DNA from 2 places in the Neobacillus sp. MER 74 genome. Region 2 is predicted to be linked to the other one. Evidence: predicted binding sites of a transcription regulator. Region 2 holds the regulator's gene; the other holds the start of a gene.
The links. The regulator Rex, encoded in region 2, represses fermentation and respiration genes when NADH is low (regulators of the CRP and FNR family bind a similar motif). The targets are predictions, from matches to a motif close to TTGTGAAATATTTCACAA.
Positions count from the first base shown of each region.

Region 1: a site for Rex is predicted at 1,890-1,907, ahead of M3610_RS03260 (TIGR04053 family radical SAM/SPASM domain-containing protein). Genes of this name have one in related genera too.

Region 1 is NZ_JAMAUV010000001.1:660,788-666,623, forward strand. Features, by position in the region: gene M3610_RS03255 (Crp/Fnr family transcriptional regulator) at 1-597, shown strand, start outside; gene M3610_RS03260 (TIGR04053 family radical SAM/SPASM domain-containing protein) at 680-1,810, opposite strand; gene M3610_RS03265 (metal-sulfur cluster assembly factor) at 1,973-2,281, opposite strand; gene M3610_RS03270 (Cof-type HAD-IIB family hydrolase) at 2,564-3,376, shown strand; gene M3610_RS03275 (hypothetical protein) at 3,488-3,640, shown strand; gene M3610_RS03280 (DUF3813 domain-containing protein) at 3,643-3,828, shown strand; gene M3610_RS03285 (YitT family protein) at 3,878-4,720, opposite strand; gene M3610_RS03290 (DegV family protein) at 4,845-5,711, shown strand; gene M3610_RS03295 (DUF3941 domain-containing protein) at 5,786-5,836, opposite strand, start outside.
Region 2 is NZ_JAMAUV010000030.1:5,151-10,986, forward strand. Features, by position in the region: gene M3610_RS25010 (ABC transporter ATP-binding protein) at 1-450, opposite strand, end outside; gene moaC (cyclic pyranopterin monophosphate synthase MoaC) at 628-1,125, shown strand; gene M3610_RS25020 (redox-sensing transcriptional repressor Rex) at 1,161-1,820, shown strand; gene M3610_RS25025 (sulfite exporter TauE/SafE family protein) at 2,027-2,779, shown strand; gene dcuS (DcuS/MalK family sensor histidine kinase) at 2,915-4,534, shown strand; gene M3610_RS25035 (response regulator) at 4,512-5,219, shown strand; gene M3610_RS25040 (2-hydroxycarboxylate transporter family protein) at 5,339-5,836, shown strand, end outside.

The DNA of each region.
Region 1 (5,836 bases), on a different contig from region 2:
GAAGGAATGGTTGCTGAAGAACTTTATATTATCATTTCTGGAAAAGTTCAAATTAGTAAAATCACATCAGATGGTCGTGAACTTTCGTTAAGAATTTGTGGAGAAAATGATATTTGCGGAGAATTAACCCTATTTACGGATAATCCTAAGTATTTATTGAGTGCAATGGTTCTTGAAGAAGGAGAAGTTGCTGCAATAAAAAAAGATGTCATTGAAAGCGAAATTTTTCAAAATAGTAAACTTGCCTTTGAATTCATGAAATGGATGAGTGATCATTTCCGTAAAACGCAAACAAAGTTTCGCGATCTTGTCCTAAATGGGAAACGCGGGGCACTATTTTCAACTCTTATCCGAATGACAAATAGTTATGGTATTCAAAAAGATAACGGAATTCTAATTGATCTTCCGCTTACAAACCAAGAACTGGCTAATTTCTGCGGTACATCCCGTGAAAGTACAAACCGGATTCTAAGTGAACTAAAAAAGGATAAAATCATTTCTGTTAAAAAAGGAAAAATATCCATTTTGGATTTACAATACTTAAAAAATGAAATCGATTGTGAAAATTGTTCGGCAGTCTATTGCAATATTGAATAGTATGGATGCCGTCTTTTTTTATTTTCCATAACATTACAGACAAGGCTGTCTCATTATAATCGGCCAGCCTTGTCCTATTTATCTAATTATCCTGAACTTGCTTCTCTCTTAATGCTTTTGGAATATAAACGCAGAATGGCTCGCTTTCTAGATAATCTCCTGTCATCGCATAGGCCCTTGACCTTGACCCTCCGCACACATGACGGAATTCACAAACACCGCATTTTCCTTTAAAGAGGTCAGGGTTCCTTAGTGATTTAAATATTGGTGATTCACGGTAAATTTCTGCCAACGGGGTTTCACGAATATTCCCCGCTTTCACTGGTAATAGTCCACTTGGATATACATCTCCAATATGGGAGATAAACACAAAACCGTTACCATCATTAACACCTTTTGGAGCCCGTCCCAATCCGTCAATGGAACCTGTTAATCCTTTTTCTGTTAAAGCACTTAAATACTCGATATCATCGGTTGTTTCTTTCGCTTCACGCATTTTCTGTTGAATCACAACCCGTCGGTAGTGCATTGCCTCTGTCGTTTTGATATCAAAAGAAACGCGCTTACTTAAATCGTATAACCATCTAAAAACTTTTTCATGTTGAACAGGAGAAATCATATCCGATTCTTGACCTCTTCCTGTTGGAACTAGGAAAAAGACACTCCAAAGCACACAGCCAAATTCCTCTACCATTTTTGCCATTTCATCAAGGTAGTCAATATTGTAACGGGAAATTACCGTATTAATTTGAATAGGTAATCCTACTTCATGCAAATATTTTATTTTTTCCATGGTAAGGTCGAAGGAACCTGCAGTTCCCCTAAAATGATCATGAATCTCAGCTTTAGGACCATCGATACTAAATGCCCAACGTGCTAGACCGACTTCTTTCGCCTTCTCAATAGCTTCTTTGGTTACATTCGGTGTCGCACTTGGCGTCATTGATACCCGTACACCTTTTTCAACTGCATATTTTGCAATTTCAAAAACATCTTCTCTCATCAACGGGTCCCCGCCTGTAAAAACAAGCATTGGATTGTTCATTTCATATATTTGATCAATTAATTTTTTTCCTTCTTCTAACGATAGTTCACGTGGATCTCTTCTATACTGGGCATCCGCACGGCAGTGCAGGCACTTTAATTGGCATGCTCTAGTGAGTTCCCAAATAACGATAAATGGGTCTTTATTAAAATCTCGGCTAAAATTCATATTGAATATGCCTCCTAATACTGGCTTTTAATCAGATAGCCTTATTTAAATGTATTATAAAGGTGGTTATGTTCGAAAAAAGTGAACTTTCTCACATTCCATGCAAATAAATATGTCTAAAAAATGAAGAATAAAAAAAACAGCAGAAAATTCTGCTGTTTTCTAGCGAATACCTAAGGCAATTTTCGCATAACGTGACATCATATCTTTATTCCAAGGAGGATTGAAAACAATATTTACTTCAACCTCTTTTATTTCTGGGATATCAGCCAATGCTCGTTTAACTTGGTCCACAATCGTACCCGCAAGCGGGCAGCCCATTGATGTTAATGTCATCGTAATGGTTACGTTCCCTTCTTCATCCATTTCCGTATCATATACTAACCCTAAGTTTACGATATCTACTCCTAGTTCAGGGTCAATAACTAACTCTAACGCACCCAATATATTCTCTTTTAGTTCTTCATTCATTTTTCTTTCACTCCTCAAATGTCTTTGACCTAAAATTATTATAGCAAATATCTTTGATATCATTAAAATTGAGACTTCATAAAAAAAAGTATATAGTTTTTTTATACCTTTTGGTGTGAATTTTTTTACAGTTTCGTTATAAACTTGTTAACATAGTGAATATAGAAATAATAAGGGTCCTTGGAGTATGAAAATTCTTTATTAGCAGTGTATCATGAATATAAAATTTTTCCTAAAGCACCATTTATATTAGCGATGAAATTAATATTAGAAGGAGTTCTTATGGCAAATAGACACTTAATTGCATTAGATTTAGATGGAACTTTATTGAAAGATGATAAGACGATATCTTTAAAAACAAAAGAAATTATTAAAAAGGCAAGAGAATTAGGTCATATCGTCATGATTGCAACGGGGCGGCCTTTTCGTTCCTGCGAGATGTACTATCGTGAATTGAATTTAGACACACCGATTGTTAATTTTAATGGTGCGTTTATGCATTACCCCGGAAAGCCAAACTGGGGCTATCACCAACCACTAGATATCAAGGTTGCACATGAAATTGTTGAAGCGTGCAGGAGCTTTCATTTTCATAATATTATCGCTGAAGTAATTGATGATGTGTATTTCCACTATCATGATGAAAAGCTTTTAGACATTTTTAATTTTGGAAATCCTAACATTACTACCGGAGATTTAGCAGAATATTTAAAGGAATCACCAACAAGTTTGTTAATTCATACAGATGAAGATCAGCTAAAAACCATTCGCGATCATTTATCTGCAGTCCATGCGGAAGTGATTGATCACCGTAGTTGGGCAGCACCTTGGCATGTGGTTGAGATTATTAAAGTTGGCTTAAACAAGGCTGTCGGGCTAAAAAAAGCGTCTGATTACTTTGGCATTCCTGCCGAGCGGGTTATTGCGTTTGGCGACGAAGACAACGACTTAGAAATGCTTGAATATGCCGGTCACGGAATTGCGATGGGAAATGCCATTGATAAGGTAAAAAACATTGCCAATCATGTTACCTTAAGCAATGAAGAAGATGGAGTGGGTAAATATTTGGCAGATTTGTTAAATATAAAATTTTAACCCCCTTCGCCATTGTTTACCTAAATGAACATCCCCATTTTGGTACATACTATTTTTTGAGGCAGCGATGCTGTTTCAAAAAGAAGCCTTGAGCATATTGGAGGGATTCGAATGGGTAAACGAAACAAATCAAAACGCTTTGTCCAGCAAGGAGCGGATACGGTCAGTAAACATGCGGAGCGTATTCCCTATCACATGACCTATGCTGAAGCGGAAGCTCAGAAGATGGCCAATGTGCAAGAATCCTCGCTTGGAGGAATATAATCATGGGAAACCAATTGTTCCAAGAAGCACGAAGATTTGTTGAAATGGCAAACTCAGCCAACCCTGCTGAACTTGATTCTGCTGTGGCGAAAGCGAAAAATGCATTAAGTTCTGCTTATGCAAATTCCACTGTAGCAGAGCAGGCACAGCTCCAACAAATGCAACAAGAGCTTGATCAACTGTCTTAACAGAAAAGCGGAAAGAGGAAGCGCTAATAAGGTGCTTCCTCTTTTCACTTTACTCTTTTCTAAAGAATCCGTAGATATTAGTGGTTTGAATAATATTTGTAAATGCGTTGGGATCTACTTCCTTAAGGATTCTTTCCAAATCAAACAGTTCGTATCGTGTAATGACGATCATTAACATTTCTCTCGCTTCGTTTGAAAATGCCCCTTTGGCAGGAAGGATTGTAATTCCTCTTACAAGTTTTTCTTGTATGGCTTTTTTCATTACATCCGCCTTTTTTGTAATAATCATTGCCGTAAGTTTTGCATGCCTAGTATGGATAGCGTCAATCACTCTTGTCGAAGTATATAATGTTACAAGCGTATAAAGAGCTTTTTCCCAGCCATACAAAAATCCTGCTGTTAAAATAATCACTCCATTTATGACCAACATATAGGGTCCAATCGGCTTGTCTTTCATTCTCGATAAAACCATAGCAATGATGTCTACACCGCCTGTTGATGCTCCCCATTTCAACGTAATTCCAACACCAACGGCTTGGATGACTCCACCAAAAACTGCATTTAGAAGGATATCATTTGAAACCTGTTTGATTGGGATAAGTATCAAAAATAATGAAGACAGTGCAACGCTAATAAAGCTGTATACTGTAAAAGATTTTCCCACCCTTTTCCATCCTAAAATAGCCACAGGAATATTCAGCAATAGTAATAAAAATCCTAGAGACACATGTATTGGTGTATAGTCACTTAACACTTTTGAAAGTAATTGGGCTATTCCTGTAAATCCACTTGAGTAAATATTTGCAGGTACCAAAAATAAATTCATCGCTAAGGCGCCCAACAAGGAACCCGCTGCTACCACTCCAAGCTTCTTTATCTGAAGCCAAATCATATCTATTACCCCTTTACCTGAGAGAATATGAATCCATTGAAATGTTTTCTGTGATAGATAATTGTATTTTTATTGTTAAACCGATAAACTGAAACTATAAATTGTTTGAAAGCAGGTGAGCTATATGCAGGTACAAATACTAGCTGATAGCGCATGCGATTTACCAAAAAGTTTTTATGAAGAGCACCAAGTAACATTATTTCCTTTAAAAGTAGAGATTAATGGCAATGAGTATGAAGATGTAAAATCAATTGATCCGAACACTGTATATGAAACAATTCGTAGTGGAATTGTTCCAAAAACATCTCAAGTCTCTCCACTTCTGTTCGAGGAAGTATTTACCGAAATGGCAGAAAAAGGTGAAGACGGGATATACATAGCCTTTTCTTCAGAATTATCTGGTACATATTCAACTGCTGTTATGATTCTTGACCAAGTGAAGGAAAAATATCCAAATTTTAATTTAACAATTGTCGATACCAAATGTGCTTCGCTTGGAATTGGTCTTGTGGTTCGAGAAGCAGCCGTTCTTGCTGCTAAAAATATTGAAAAAGAAAAAATCTTAGAAGATGTGCAATTTAGATGCACTCATATGGAACATCTTTTTACAGTGGAAGATCTTGATTATTTAGCAAAAGGAGGGCGTGTATCCAAAGCCTCTGCATTTCTAGGAGGATTATTGAATATTAAGCCTATCCTCAATGTAGAGGACGGCAGACTCGTCCCAATTGAAAAAATACGCGGGAAGAAAAAAGTGATGCGCCGGATCATTGAAATCATGAAGGACCGCGGCTCAGAAATGAATAATCAAGTCATTGGAATTAGCCACGCGGATTGTGAAGAATACGCTATAGAAATGAAAGCGATGATTGAAGAAGAATTCCATCCGATCGAAGTTTTTATATCATCAATCGGTTCGGCTATTGGGTCCCATACAGGTGCTGGTACCATCTCCATTTTCTTCTTAAATAAAATACCAAAAAGTGAGTGAGGTGGATTCCTCACTCACTTTGAAAATTGTCTAGCTCCAGGCCATACGCCGCTGAACAGGGCGTTCCGCTTTTCTTATTTATGATCTGTCTTCTTGGAATATTGATTTTTTCCAGCTTGACGGTT
Region 2 (5,836 bases):
GAGTACAGAACGGAGCTCTGCCTCGTATTGATATCCACCCTGCTCCTTAAATTTCACTTGAAGATGGTCGTACTCTTTTAGGATTCTCTCGTATCTTCCAGTATCATCAAATACATTAGGATCGGCCATTTGCTCTTCAAGGGCCCGAAGTGACTTTTCCATTAAACGCAGCGGTTCAAATACAGTCAACATCTCGTCCCATATCGACAAAGTGGACTCTAAACCAGTATTTTGGGCTAAATAGCCAATCATTACTTCTTTTGGTTTGATGATTTCACCGCCATCATGTGACAAGTGGCCAGCAATAATCTTCAATAATGTTGATTTTCCTGCCCCGTTGCGACCAACTAGAGCCACACGGTCTCGAGTTTGTAATTCTAATTTAATATTCGATAAAATTAGGTCAGCACCATAATATTTTTGTAGTTGATTAACCTGTAACAAAATCATTCTTTTTCACCTCTATTACATAGGTTTAGTGTACCTTATTCCCCGTATATCGGCAATAAACTGAGGCGCAGATTAGGTGGATGAAGGTGTTAAATCGGCAAAAACCTTGAATTTCGTTCAAAGTTTCACAGACAGATAAGGAAAAATAGTGTATGATTTGAAGGGAGGATTATTTATATGGCAGAATTAACGCATTTTAATGAAGAAGGCCGAGCAAAAATGGTCGATGTCAGTGATAAGCCAGAAACAGCACGGACGGCACTTGCTCATTCCAGTATTACAGTTAGGAAAGAAATTTACGATAGAATTACGAATCACGCGATAAAAAAAGGTGATGTCTTAGCAGTGGCACAGGTAGCTGCGGTCATGGCAGCAAAGAAGACGTGGGATTTGATTCCGATGTGTCATCCGATCCCCTTAACGGGGGTTAATATATCTTTTTCCTGGGAGCAGGACACAGAAGAGAATTATCGCTTAAATATATCGGCAGCCGTTAAAACCAAGGGGAATACAGGTGTAGAAATGGAAGCGTTAACAGCTGCGTCAGCATGCGCTTTAACGGTTTATGATATGTGTAAAGCTGTTGATAAAGGTATGGTGATTGGCCCTACATATCTTGTCGAAAAAACAGGCGGTAAAAATGGTGATTTTAAGAGAAACGAAAAAGTTAAATGATTTTTAACTAAATTATCCATGGGGTGTGGGAGATTATGAGTAATGAAACAATGAAAATACCACAGGCGACAGCCAAACGGCTGCCCCTTTATTACCGATTTCTTAAAAACCTGCATTCTTCCGGTAAGCAAAGGGTTTCATCAGCCGAACTAAGTGAAGCCGTAAAGGTCGACTCAGCCACGATTCGCCGCGATTTTTCTTATTTCGGAGCTTTAGGAAAAAAAGGTTATGGGTATAATGTCAATTATTTGATTTCCTTCTTTCGTAAAACCTTGGACCAGGATGAATTAACAAAGGTTGCTTTAATAGGGGTAGGGAATCTGGGCACAGCATTTTTAAACTATAATTTTTTAAAGAATAATAACACGAAAATAGAATGTGCCTTTGATGTGGATCCAGAAAAAATGGGAACGAAAATTCGCGAGGTCCCGGTTTATCAAATGGATGAATTGGAGAAGGTTTTATCTGAGGGAGGTATATCCGTTGCGATATTAACGGTTCCAGCCCCAGTTGCACAGATGATTACTGATCGACTTGTGAGTGCAAATATAAAGGGAATATTAAACTTTACGCCAGCACGCTTAAATGTTCCCCCGCAAATTAGAGTCCATCATATTGACTTAGCAGTGGAACTGCAATCGCTTGTTTATTTTTTAAAGCATTATCCGACGGTGGAATTAGAGGAAGAAGAATAGTAATTTAGTTAAGAGCTTTTCACAACATTTGTGGAGAGCTCTTTTGTATGCTTCATACCCTGCTTTTTTTAATTACATAATCTATCAAAATACTGAGGGCTGGACTAAGATGTAGGTAGTTTATTTGCAAGCGATTACTATCGGGATTATAGATCACACATTCCCTAGAGTGACATCTAGGGTTTTTGCAATTGGAGGGGATGAAGTTGGCGGTCGTGCTGACTATGTTTGTACTTGGGGTATTATTAGGATTTGTCGGAGCAGGAGGTTCTGGCTTTATTATTGCCATTTTAACAGTGGTTTTTGGAGTTCCCATCCATGTCGCTTTAGGGACATCTTTAGCTGCCATGGTGTTTACTACCTTGTCAGGTGCGTACAGTCATTTTCGACAAGGAAATATTTCGATTAAAACGGGTCTAATTGTCGGAGGCTTTGGGTCGATTGCTTCCTATTTTGGTTCAAAGCTAGCTGGTTTGATTCCCATCCATTCCTTGCATTGGTTAACCGCAGGGATGTTGTTTCTATCCGCTTTGATCTTGGTCGTACGATTGTTTATCGTTCAAAAAATTAAGGCAAACTATAAAAAAGACGAACCGAGCAACCTTCTTCTCATTAAGAAAGCAGCGCTAGTCGGTTTGGTTACCGGGTTGTTGTCTGGGACATTTGGGATTGGTGCTGCACCGTTCATTCAAATCGGACTGCTTTTAATCTTGGGACTTACGCTTAAACAATCTGTGGGTACAACCATGCTTGTTATTCTGCCCATCGCTTTAGCAGGGGGAGCTGGCTATTATTTTCAAGGATACTTGAACTTCCCATTGTTATTTGAAGTGGTGGCAGGAACCATGATTGGTTCTTATGTCGGGGCCAAGTTTACGGACTTTGCACCTCAGCCCGTGTTAAAAAGTGCGATGGTCCTGACCCCTATTTTAGCAGGAGCCATATTACTGATAAGTTAAAGAAAGCTTCCAATGCTGCAAAGTTCTGTCATAGCAAGCTTTGCAGCTTTTTTGCGTTTACTTACCTGAATGATTACATTGTCATCAAGGGATGATCAAGATGGTGCCTGACACCCGGCACAGCTGGAGGGAAATATGAGAAGGGGCAGATGGAGTTTAAAATCAGTAATTATTGTATTCGTTTGTGTAGTGGTTACTTTTTCGCTGTTGATAACGGATTTACTTATAAGTTCCAGAATTGCTTCAGAGACGGAAAAGAATCAGGCGGAGCAAGCAAGAAGTGTAGCTCGCATGGTTGCACATAGTCCGCTTGTGATTGAGGCGATGAGTGGGAAACGCGATGAAAAGGACATTCAAAGCTATGCAAATGAAATGAGGAAAGTTACAAATGTTTACTTTATTGTCGTGATGGATATGAATGCCATTCGAAAATCCCACCCCGACAGTAATAAAATAGGGTTGCCATTCAGGGGTGGAGATGAAGGACCTGTTTTAAAAGGAAGAGAGCATGCGTCAATATCAAAGGGATCGCTGGGACCTTCATTACGCTCTTTTACACCCATTAAGGACGAAAAAGGGAAACAAATCGGGGCAGTGGCCGTTGGGATTTCGCTGGATAATGTGGAAAAGGCCGTCAAAAAGAGCCGAACTGGGATCTATATTGGAACCCTGATCGGTCTATTAATCGGTGTTCTTGGGGCTGTTATTTTAGCTAGATATATCAAAAAAATCTTACTTGGGCTTGAGCCGTTTGCGATCGCAAAATTATTAGAAGAAAGAAGCGCTATGCTTCAATCCGTCAGAGAAGGAATTGTCGCGGTTGATCAAGAGTCAAAGATAACACTTGTCAACCGAGCTGCTTTAAAGATGTTTCACAAGGCAGGACTGCCGGATAATCCGATGGGGGTAAATATAGAAAGGTATTTGTCTACCACGCGCTTAAAAGATCTCTTACAAACGGGTAAAGCTGAATTGGATGAAGAACAGAATTTAAATGGAATGACCATTTTAACTAATCGAGTCCCTGTTATTGTTGGGAATAAGGTCGTAGGGGCCATTGCAACTTTTCGCGATAAAACAGAAATACAAGTACTCGCCGAAGAACTGACTGGAGTGAGAACTTACGCCGATGCACTTCGAGCCCAGGCACACGAATATATGAATAAGCTTCATGTTATTTTAGGGATGGTCCATACAGGGTATTATGAAAAAGTTGTTGAATACATCAATGAAACGGTTAATCATCGCAATAACGAAATTGGCTTTGTGACCAAAAAAATAAAGGACCCTGTATTAGCAGGCTTTTTAATTGGAAAGTTAAGTTATGCAAGGGAATCGGGGACAGAGTTATCAGTTTTGTGTGAACAACCAATTCCTCAACCCGAGGATTCTGATATAACACATGAACTGATTACGATTTTAGGTAATTTAATTGATAATGCGATTATGGCTGTGAGCGGTTGTCCACTCAAAAAAGTAACAGTTTCCCTTGATTATGCAGATGATATTTTAACAATTGAAGTAAAAGATACCGGAAAAGGGATGAGTGAAGAAATACAAAACCAAATTTTCAACAAAGGATTCTCCACAAAAGGCGAAAATAGAGGATTAGGATTGTATCTCGTTTCGCAGGCGGTTAAAAAGTTGGACGGGGATTTAATTCTATCATCAAAGCCTGAAAAAGGGACCGTTTTCGCCGTGTATATACCATATGATGGGGAGGGGGACAGAAATGATCCGAGTGATGATCGTTGATGACGATCCAATGGTGGCTGAATTCAATAAACGCTATCTTGAGCAGGTCCCTGGATTTAAATTGATGGCAATGGCTGCATCTGTAGATGAGGCGATTATGAAATTGGAAAAGCTAGAAATAGATCTTATCTTGCTTGATATATTTATGCCGGGGAAACTAGGTTTAGAGCTGTTAACCTACCTCCGCGAAAATGAGAAAGAGACCGATGTAATTATTATTTCAGCAGCGTCAGACATGGAGCGGATTAAAAAAGCCTTGAGGTACGGAGCTGTAGATTATTTAATTAAACCTTTTGAATTTGACCGATTTAGCAGAGCGTTAGTTGACTATAAGAACCAAACAGAGATTATTCAGACACAACATGTAATTAATCAAGACGTACTGGACCAGCAGATCCTGCACCGAGAGGAAAAGTCTCTTATCGAAGACCTCCCGAAAGGATTGACAAAAGACACCTTAAAACAAATTTGGGAAGCCATTCAGGAATTAAAAAATGCTCCGTTTTCAACAGAGGACGTTGTAAAGGTGGTCGGCATTTCTCGGGTATCGGTTCGTAAGTATTTAAACTTTTTAAAGGAAATCGGAATTCTTGATGTGAAGGTAATTTACGGTACCGTCGGCAGACCTGTATACCAGCATGAATATAATCAAATGAAAGAACATCTAATCAAAGCCTTTTTGTAAGCAGCCGAAAACTGCTTACTTTTTTTATTTACAAAAATCTTATTAAATTTACATAAACTATGAAAGCGTTTCAATCGGGAATATGATAGAGACATAAATTTAATAGGGGGATGGAATTTATGGAACCAGTTAGAAAATTGCAACCGCTTACGGTTGTTTCAGGGGAAAAGGAAGAAAAGAAAGGTTTTTTAGGTAAAATTGGCAGTATGAAGATAGGGGTTATTCCACTGCCGCTTTATATCGTTATCGCAGCTGTTGTCTACTTTTCAGCTGTCTATAAATTGCTTCCAGCTGACATGATTGGCGGCTTTGCCATCATTATTGTTATGGGGATTTTACTTGGTGACCTTGGTATGAAGATTCCGGTCTTGAAGGATATTGGCGGTCCGGCAATTCTAGCACTGTTGGTCCCATCTATATTAGTCTATTTTAGTGTGATTAACACAACTGGAATGAATGCGGTTACGCAATTAATGAAAACATCAAATTTCCTTTATCTATATATCTCTGTTTTAGTAGTCGGAAGTATTCTTGGGATGAATCGGAGAGTCTTAATTCAAGGTTTCACACGAATGTTTATCCCGCTTATTTTTGGAACCATTGCTTCTGTTATCGTA